3 regions of the Liquorilactobacillus hordei DSM 19519 genome follow, and region 1 is predicted to be linked to each of the others. Evidence: predicted binding sites of a transcription regulator. Region 1 holds the regulator's gene; each other region holds the start of a gene.
The links. Region 1 encodes Rex, which represses fermentation and respiration genes when NADH is low (regulators of the CRP and FNR family bind a similar motif). Its sites were predicted from a motif close to TTGTGAANTANTTCACAA; they were not measured.

Region 1 (3,205 bases):
TTGATGATCTGAGGCGGGTCTTCAAAACGTCGATTAGTTTTATCCTTAAAGCCGTTAAGGTACCACGTAGCACGTACTATTACACTAAGCACAGTCAGGGACGAGAATATGAGAATGACCAGGTTATCCAAGCCATTGATGAAATTCGGCAAACAGATGCCAAGTATACTCAAAAATACGGTTACCGTCGCATAACGTTAGTTATGCATGAACAGGGATTTAAAGTTAATCATAAACGCGTCCTCCGAATTATGAAGGAGCAAGGCTGGACATGTCAGGCCTTTAATAAGCAAACTCGCAAATATAACTCATACAAAGGAACTGTTGGTAGAATAGCCAAAAATAAGTTACACCGTCGATTCAAGACAGATCGACCATATCAAAAACTCGTCGCCGACGTTAGTGAATTTCGATACGGTCAGATGAGTCAAAGTGAGCGAATCTATTTAGAACCCATCATGGATTTATTTTCGGGTGAAATTTTGGCATTTAACATTAGTGCACACCCAACTCTTGAATTTGCGTTGAAACCACTAAAAGAAGCATTAGATGGATTACCTGAGCTTCCTTATAGAACAACGGTACACACAGATCAAGGATTTCAGTATCAACATAAACAGTGGCAAAAAACGCTTAAAACTCATCATACCTTTCAGAGTATGTCCCGTAAGGCTACCTGCTTAGATAACGCCGCCATGGAATCATTTTTTCATCTCATGAAAGCAGAGATGATGGATGAACACTTCGAAAATTCAGAGAGTCTCGCGCAAGCGATGACTGAATGGATTGAATTTTATAATAACCGTAGAATCAGGACCAAACTAAAAGGCAAGTCACCGGTACAATACCGAGAACTTGCCAATCAGTTAGCAGCTTAATTTAGTTGTCCAAACTTGTGGGTTCACTTCATCAGCAAAAACCTTGGCAAAGCTTTTTTTCATGTTAGTCTAGTAGATTTTCTTCCTCATCACCAAACTTATTTAAAAAATAAATTAGTGTTTGTAATTCATTTGTTAAATCAACATTTTGAACTCTTACGGTGTTAGGAACTGTAATTCTAAGTGGTGTAAAATTAAGAATTCCTTTGATTCCAACTTCAACAAGTTCATTTGTAACTTGTTGAGCAACGCTAGATGGAACAGTTAAAATTACAATTTCGATTTGTTGAACAGTTAACTGTTCTTTCATATCGGCCATATCATAAACTGGCACACTACTTTGAATCGTTCCCGTAATATCTTGGTTAATATCAAAAGCTGCACTAATACGTACATTGTTGCTCTGATGGAAGTTATAATTTAAAAGGGCATGTCCCAAATTACCGACACCAATCAAAGCTACATTGGTTAATTGATCTTGGTTCAAAGTCTTTTTAAAGAAAGCGAGCAAACTATCAACATCATAGCCATATCCTCGTTTTCCTAGCGCACCGAAGTACGAGAAGTCTCTCCTAATTGTTGCAGAATCAACCTTAACGGCATCTGCAAGTTCAGTTGATGAAATTCTTTGCTTCCCTGCATCTGATAAAAAATGTAAGTAGCGATAATAAATTGGCAGTCTTTTGGCTGTCGCATGAGGAATTTTTGATGTTACCATTTTTTGGCTCCTTTCACTAATAAATGATTCAGTCTTTTTATGTAGTATAACACATTCCTTGTGAAATTACGCATTTAACTATCTTCACAAGCAATAATATTGTACCCTATATTTTACCGTATCCATGCTACACTAAAATACATTCACTTGCAATAGAATGCACATTCACTTGCTCAATTTCACAAGAATTATAAATGATATAATATTCATATTTTAATATTCAAGAGGTGTTTTTTATGATTTTACTTCAAGTACAAAATGTTGAAAGGTTATTTGGAAGCGATGTTCTCTTTGAAAGAGTTAACCTTGATGTTCAAGAAAATTCAAGAATTGCCCTTGTTGGACGCAATGGCGTTGGCAAGTCGACTTTAATAAAAATGATTGTTGGTCTGCAATCACCTGATAATGGACAAATTACTAAAAATAAAAATATGACTATTGGATATTTGGCACAGGATAATGGCTTGAATTCTTCAAACAGCATCTATGCTGAAATGCTCACTGTTTTCAATGATTTAAAGAAAATGGAAATAAAAATGCATGAACTAGAAAATGAAATTGCAACTTTTGATCACTTAACTCAATCACAAACAAAGTATGATACACTTCTTAGCAGTTATGATCAATTAACACATAATTTCAAAGAAGCAAACGGTTATGGTTATGAATCAGAAATTCGAGCTGTTTTACATGGCTTTAGATTCTACGAAGAAGACTTTTCTACCATTATCGGTACTCTATCGGGCGGTCAAAAAACGCGACTTGCTCTTGCAAAGCTATTACTTGAAAAAAATGATTTACTGATACTTGATGAACCTACCAACCATCTAGACATTGAAACCCTCAGTTGGCTTGAAGGCTACTTGCAATCTTACTCTGGCGCCCTTTTAATTATCTCGCATGATCGTTATTTTCTTGATAAAATCTCTAAGGAAGTCTATGAGCTAACATCTAGTGGAACTGATCATTATCAGGGAAACTATTCCTTCTATATCCAAGAAAAAGCAAAACGCTTCCAGCAAAAAATGAAGCAATACGAAAAACAACAAGAAGAAATTGAAAAGCTTGAAGATTTCGTTGCTCGCAATATTGTACGTGCATCAACAACAAAACGAGCACAAAGTCGCCGGAAACAACTTGAAAAAATCAATCGCCTAGAGCGACCCACAGATGGTCAACAAGAACCACATTTTCAATTTACAGCAGAAAGACAAAGTGGCAATATTGTCCTAAGTGTCGCCAATGCTTTCATTGGTCATGATGATAAACCAATATCAGGTCCAATTAATATTGATCTGCGGAAGCATCAAATGATGGCAATTGTAGGTAGTAATGGTATTGGTAAGTCGACCCTATTAAAAAGTATCCTTAATAAAATTCCTCTAATCAGTGGCGAATATTCATTTGGAACAAATGTTGATACCGGATACTACGATCAAGAATTAAAGAATCTACATGCTAACAAGACTGTATTGAACGAGTTGTGGGACGACCATCCTACTACTCCTGAAAAAGATATTAGATCTATTCTAGGAAGCTTTCTATTCTCTGGGGATGATGTTAAGAAAGTCGTTCACAATCTTTCAGGTGGTGAAAAAGCTCGCTTATT
Region 2 (3,205 bases), 540 kb from region 1:
AGACTTGAAGTTCACGTGATATTGAATCATAAACTATTTGGCGTATAATAGATTATGTTAATAAATAAAAACAGATTAAAAAACGAAGGAGTATACAGAATGACTAAATCCATTAAAATCCTGACTGACTCTTCAATTCAACTAACACCTGAAGAATTAAAAAAATATTCAATTAATGTTATTCCTTTATCCGTCGAGATTGAAGGAAAAACATTTGTAGATGGTGAAGATATTTCTCGTCAAGAACTTATTGACCATCTACGCGCTGGCAGATTCCCTAAAACTAGTCAACCTGCTTTGGGAAAGTTTGTGGAAATGTATGATGAACTAGGGGCAGACGGTAGTTCAGTCCTTGCAATCATGATTTCTGATGTCTTAAGTGGTACATGTGCAACTGCCCAAACTGCCGCTGATATGACAAACACTGAAGTGACTGTTATTAATAGTAAATCTACAGACCGCGGACTAGCCTACCAGGTAATTGCTGCAGCAAAAGACCTAGAAGCTGGAAAAAGTATTGCAGAAATCAAAAAACATTGTTTAGAAGTCCATAAACGTACTAGAGTTAATGTTCTGATTGATAATCTAGATTGTTTAGTAAAAGGTGGCCGTGTAAGTCGCCTTGCTGGTACTCTAACAAAATTAATCAATCTTAAAGTTATCGTTGAATTAGGCGACAAAAGCCTTGATCCTGTGGTAAAAGGAAGAAGTAAAAAAACTTTTGTTAAATTCTGCGAAGATCTTGCAAAACGACACGTTGATAATCCAATTGTTGACCTAGCTCTTTCTCATGTTGACCCTGAACCCGAATTTATAGAAAGATTAAAGAAAACGATATTAGGAGAAGAAAGCCATGTTCCTTCTCTAACAAAATTAACAAGTCCAATTATTATGACCCATACAGGGTTAAATGCTATCGGTGTAATCACCTTATCAGAAAAAGAAGATCTTTAAAATGATAGAACAGAGTATTTTTATTCTTAATAACTAAAAAGGGCATGGTCAGAATTTAACTTTTGACCAGCCTTTTTTGTTTACTCTAGATAAATATGTTTCATAACTCCAGTTTTCACGTTTGATACAGTTCGTCTTGACCTTGCAATTAATTTGTGCAATTTTTCACTTTTCTTTACAAATACAGCACTTTCAGATATACTTACAATATGAAAGCGAATTCATTAGTTACATGGAGGGATGACAATGGTAAAATGGTTACGCAGTTCAAATGTAAGTAGTGTTTTATTAGCAATTATTAGGATTTATTTGGGTGTCTTGTGGTTAATGGCTGGTATTGAAAAAGTTAGTGGTTTTACCGCTGAAAAGTTCATATCCGCTGCCATTAAATCGCCTGTATTAGAGCCAACAGGACATTCTGCATATGGTTGGTATACTTCTATTTTAGAAAATTTCGTTGCTCCAAATATTGGTATTTTTAATTTTCTAGTTGTTTGGGGTGAAATATTCATTGGCCTAGGATTAATATTTGGTGCATTTACTACAACAGCTACTTTCTTTGCACTCATGATGAATTTCAGCTATCTTTTATCTGGCAGCATTTCTGTTAATCCAAAGTATATCGTCTTAGAATTTATAGTTATCGTCGCTGGTTACAACGCTGGTAAGCTTGGATTAGATCGTTTCATTATTCCTTTTATCCGCGAAAAAGTCCCTTTTCTCAAAAATTCGGTTGAAGACTATTAATCTTATGGAGAACTTTGACTTATGAAACACCTTTGTTTTTAATAATATAGAAGAACTAGATTAAAATTTAACTTTTGAATTAATGCTATATTGATTGGTGTCCAATAAGTATCTATAAATTTGTTCTGTAATCTCTACCGGCGAACGATTGTCTGTGTTTATTCGCAAGTCTGCACATTCTTGATAAAATGGCATTCTTTCAGCCCGTAGGCTCGTTAATTGTCGTGTTGACATCTGATTCACGAGTGGTCTTTCTTCACTTTTACCCACACGCTCTAAAATCGTGTTCGTTGAAGCCTCCAGCAATATCACTGGTGTTTTTGTTGCCTGTAAGATTTCTAAATTTTGTATATTAATTGGAGTTCCTCCCCCTGTTGAGAGGACTCCATTTTTTTTAAGCTGATTTAATAAAATTTTGTGTTCCAATTCACGAAACTTTACTTCACCATATTTTGAAAAAAAGTCTTTAATTGTTTGCCCTGCACTTTCAACAATTTCTTGGTCTAAATCCGTATGTGGCACTAATAACATTTCAGCTAATAATTTCCCAATCGTTGTCTTTCCACTTCCCATAAATCCTATTAGGATAACATCCATATTCTATTCCTCCTTGATGACTCGATATCCTTGTTTAATAAGTAATTTTTGTGCTCTTTCACAACACTCTTTTTTCGAAAATATGAGTTGTAATATTCCCTTATTTTCTGCTTGCATTTCTAAACCTTGTAGGTTGATCAATTTAATTTATCACGACTATTTTTAGCCTGAAAAAATAAATTATAGAGCTGTTCTTGATCACCATTACTTAAAGCTTCTTGTACTTCAGATAGTTGCTGTTGATATTTTGCCAGTTGATCGATGAGTATTGTAGTATTTGTTTTTAAAATTGCGCTCCACATAGCCGGATCAGAGGATGCTATTCTAGTAGTTGATTTAAAACCACCTGCTGCCAGCTCCATCCCTAACTTCGAATCAGCAAACTCATTCTCTGTTCTATTTACTAGTGTTGCTGCAATAATATGTGGTAAATGGCTGATTTGTCCGACTAATTTATCATGTGTGTCTGCCTCTATTTCAAACCATTTAACATTTGTTTCCTGTAAAAGTGACTGTAATTCTTTTATTTGTTTATTTTTTGTTTTTAAAGGCACCAAAAAATAGAACGCATTCGCAAATAAATCGGCCCTTCCTGCTGCTATACCAGATTCATGAGACCCTGCCATTGGATGCCCACCAATAAAAGTTACGCTTGGTTGCACTAACTCCTCTGCTGCTTTTAGAATTGCTTGTTTTGTGCTTCCCACATCTGTGATAATCGCACCGCTTTTTAACTGTAATTTACTTAATTCATGCAACATTTTAATAATTTGGTCCACAGGAGTTGCTAAAATAATAATATCGGCTGTTTTGATATTTTCAAGATTTTCTACAACCTTATCAATTATTTTATTTGAAATTGCATACTTCAAGGTATTTTTATTAGTATCTGCTGCAGTTATTATTA
Region 3 (3,205 bases), 1.0 Mb from region 1:
GTAGGAATGGGGTTAAAAGTGAAGTGCCTCATAATAGTTAGACAAAATGAGATGTGCCTCAAAAGTCTAATTATTATGGGGTACTTTTTTATGACCAAATATACATGTAAAGTCAAAGGTAAATTAGTTCAAGAATACTGGAATGGAGATGCCTTTTTACTCTGACTTGATGCAATCATTCAATATTATAAAAAAGGCGGGGCTACGCCAAAAGTTAAATTTTGACCCAGCCTCGCTAATTATTCCGTATAAAAGTGTTCCATAAGTTAAAATTCTCCGTCTAACTTCTAATTACTCATAGCCAAGTACTCGCTATGACCGTAAATTTGAGTTAGTGATCAAATTTTCCCAACTTGTGTCACACTTACGTCTCTGTAATGTAGGAAATTTAAGCATTTATTTTTGTGAGTAAAGAAAAGTATTGGAGATTATTGATCAATTAATACGTATATTATTAATAATTAACAGCAGTTTGGTTACATAATTGTTTGCTTGAAAGTAGCGAGTATGCATCTCTTGCAATCATTAATTCTTCATCTGTTGGAATTACAAGTAAACGTGCTTGGCTATCAGTGGAAGCAAAGTCGAAAGGTAAGTCACGACTTTGATTTTGCTGTGATTGAAAATTAATTCCTAGACAGCTTAAACGTTCACTAATCAGTTCCCGCAAGTGGCAATCATTTTCACCAATTCCGCCAGTAAAAACTAAAGCATCAGCCCCACCTAATTCTAGCCAGTATGAACCAATATAATCACAAACACGTTTTACAAACATTTTGATTGCTAGTGCTGCTTGTGGATTTTCTGTAGATGCTCGTTCAATTTCACGCATATCTTTGCTAAGTTCAGAGACTCCTAATAGTCCGGATTGTTTATTTAAAATTTCCATACATTCATTCATGTCTGAAAAAACGTGGTGTTTTAATAAATAAACTAGTGCGGAAGGATCAATATCACCACAGCGAGTGCTCATCATCAAACCTGTTAATGGAGAAAAACCCATTGAAGTATCATAGCTTTTACCATTTTTAATTGCCGTCACGGAAGCTCCAGAACCTAAATGCAAGGTAATTAGTTTTAGTTCATTCAGCGGTAGATGGAGCATTTTAGCTGCTTGCTGGGCAACAAAACGATGACTGGTACCATGTGCTCCATATTTTCTAATCCTATATTTACGATAATATTCAAGTGGCAATGCATATAAGAAGTTTTCAGGAGGTAAGTCGGTATGAAAAGCAGTATCAAAAACAGCAATTTGAGGACAGTTAGGCAATAATTGTTGTGCGTCCAAAATTCCAGCTATATTTGCTGGATTATGTAATGGAGCTAGTTCATTAATACTTTCCAGCTTTTGCATTATTTCAGTTGTAATTTCTATTGAACGTTGGAAGAGCTCACCACCTGCAACTATTCTGTGGCCAATTGCAGCAATTTCTTGTGGATTATTAATTACTTTGTGTTTTGTTAATAACTTCAAGGCTAGTTCTACGGGTGATAGTTTATTATGATAGTGCTGAACAATTAATTCATGATTAGGCAATGTAATAGCTACTAACTGGTTAGTTTCATCTGAGTAATCGACCATAATTTTTGCTAGACGTTGCTCAGTTGGCATTGCGAATAGACTGATTTTCAATGATGAACTACCAGAATTGATTGATAATACTTTTTTCATCAACAAATTCCCCTTTTTAAAATGTGATTATATTCACATAAAATGGTAACACTATTAAATTTTTTGTCAATTATTTGTTTTTCACTATATTAAACGGTTGATTTTTAGGCATTACAGTACTAAAAAATTATTTTTATTTTATTTAATAAAAGTGTTGTAATTCACAATTGAAAGCGTTAATATAAGGGTGTACCAAAAATAGTGATTTATTTCACAAATAATTCAAAGTAAGTTATGCTTAGGGAGGATTACCACATGACGGTTACTAAAAAAGTTAAAAAAGCTCTTTCCCCTGAAGAAAAGGCGAAAAAATATGAACAAGCTGAAGCGTATACTAATAATTTGGTTGAGAAGGCCTTGGTTGCTGAGAAAGCTTATGCTTCTTATACCCAAGCAGAAGTTGACAAGATTGTTGCAGCCGCAGCATTAGCAGGTTCTGAAGCAGCATTGTTACTTGCACATGAAGCTGTAGATGAAACCCAACGTGGTGTTGTTGAAGATAAGGATACAAAGAATCGTTTTGCAACTGAAAATATATATAATTTGATTAAAGATGAAAAAACAGTAGGTATTATTGGTGAAGATAAAGTTGCGGGACAAGTTAAAATTGCTGCTCCATTAGGCGTTTTAGCTGGGATTGTTCCTACTACTAATCCAACATCAACGGCAATGTTTAAGACTTTGATGGCACTTAAGACACGAAATGCGATTATTTTTGCCTTTCATCCACAAGCACAGAAATGCTCTGCTCATGCAGCAAAAATATTGTATGATGCTGCAATCGCTGCAGGTGCGCCAAAGGATATTGTTCAGTGGGTTGAAGTACCAAGCTTAGATAATACAACAGCTTTGATTCGCAATTCGAAAATTGCTTCAATCTTGGCAACCGGTGGTCCTGGAATGGTTAACGCAGCATTGAAATCAGGAAATCCTTCAATGGGTGTTGGTGCAGGAAATGGTGCAATTTTTGTTGACCATACTGCAGATTTAGATCGAGCAGTTGAAGACTTGCTGCTATCTAAAAGATTTGACAATGGGATGATTTGTGCAACTGAAAATTCAGTTATTGTTGAAGCACCTGTTTATGATGACTGGTTAAAAAAGATGCAAGACAAAGGAGCTTATATTGTTCCTAAGAAGGACTATCAAAAGATTGCAGATTTTGTTTTTAATGATCGACACGGTGTTAATGGTCCCGTAGCCGGTAAACCAGCTAGTTGGATTGCGACTCAAGCAGGTGTTAACTTGCCAAAGGATAAAGATGTTATGTTGTTTGAGCTTGATGCCAAAGATATTGGTGAAAAACTTTCTTCTGAAAAACTTTCCCCATTACTGTCGGTATATAAAGCAAAGGATAGGCAAGATGGTATTAAAATTGTTAGTGCATTACTCAACTATCAAGGTGCCGGTCATAACGCAGCTATTCAAATTGGTTCGCAGTCAGATCCGTTTATCAATGATTATGCAGATCAGACTAAGGCTGCACGAATTTTGGTTAATCAACCTGATTCACTTGGTGGAATAGGTGAT

Region 2: G6O70_RS03050 (DoxX family membrane protein) is a predicted target of Rex. The motif match lies at 1,108-1,125, and genes of this name have one in related genera.
Region 3: adhE (bifunctional acetaldehyde-CoA/alcohol dehydrogenase) is a predicted target of Rex. The motif match lies at 1,875-1,892, and genes of this name have one in related genera.

Annotation. Positions count from the first base shown of each region.
Region 1 covers NZ_CP049303.1:917,246-920,450, reverse strand. Annotated here, with positions in the region: gene G6O70_RS12190 (IS3 family transposase) at 1-878, shown strand, start outside; gene G6O70_RS05650 (redox-sensing transcriptional repressor Rex) at 943-1,596, opposite strand; gene abc-f (ribosomal protection-like ABC-F family protein) at 1,833-3,205, shown strand, end outside.
Region 2 covers NZ_CP049303.1:378,852-382,056, reverse strand. Annotated here, with positions in the region: gene G6O70_RS03055 (DegV family protein) at 100-954, shown strand; gene G6O70_RS03050 (DoxX family membrane protein) at 1,201-1,701, shown strand; gene G6O70_RS03045 (shikimate kinase) at 1,762-2,298, opposite strand; gene G6O70_RS03040 (prephenate dehydrogenase) at 2,436-3,205, opposite strand, start outside.
Region 3 covers NZ_CP049303.1:2,139,065-2,142,269, reverse strand. Annotated here, with positions in the region: gene G6O70_RS11635 (acetate/propionate family kinase) at 455-1,675, opposite strand; gene adhE (bifunctional acetaldehyde-CoA/alcohol dehydrogenase) at 1,931-3,205, shown strand, end outside.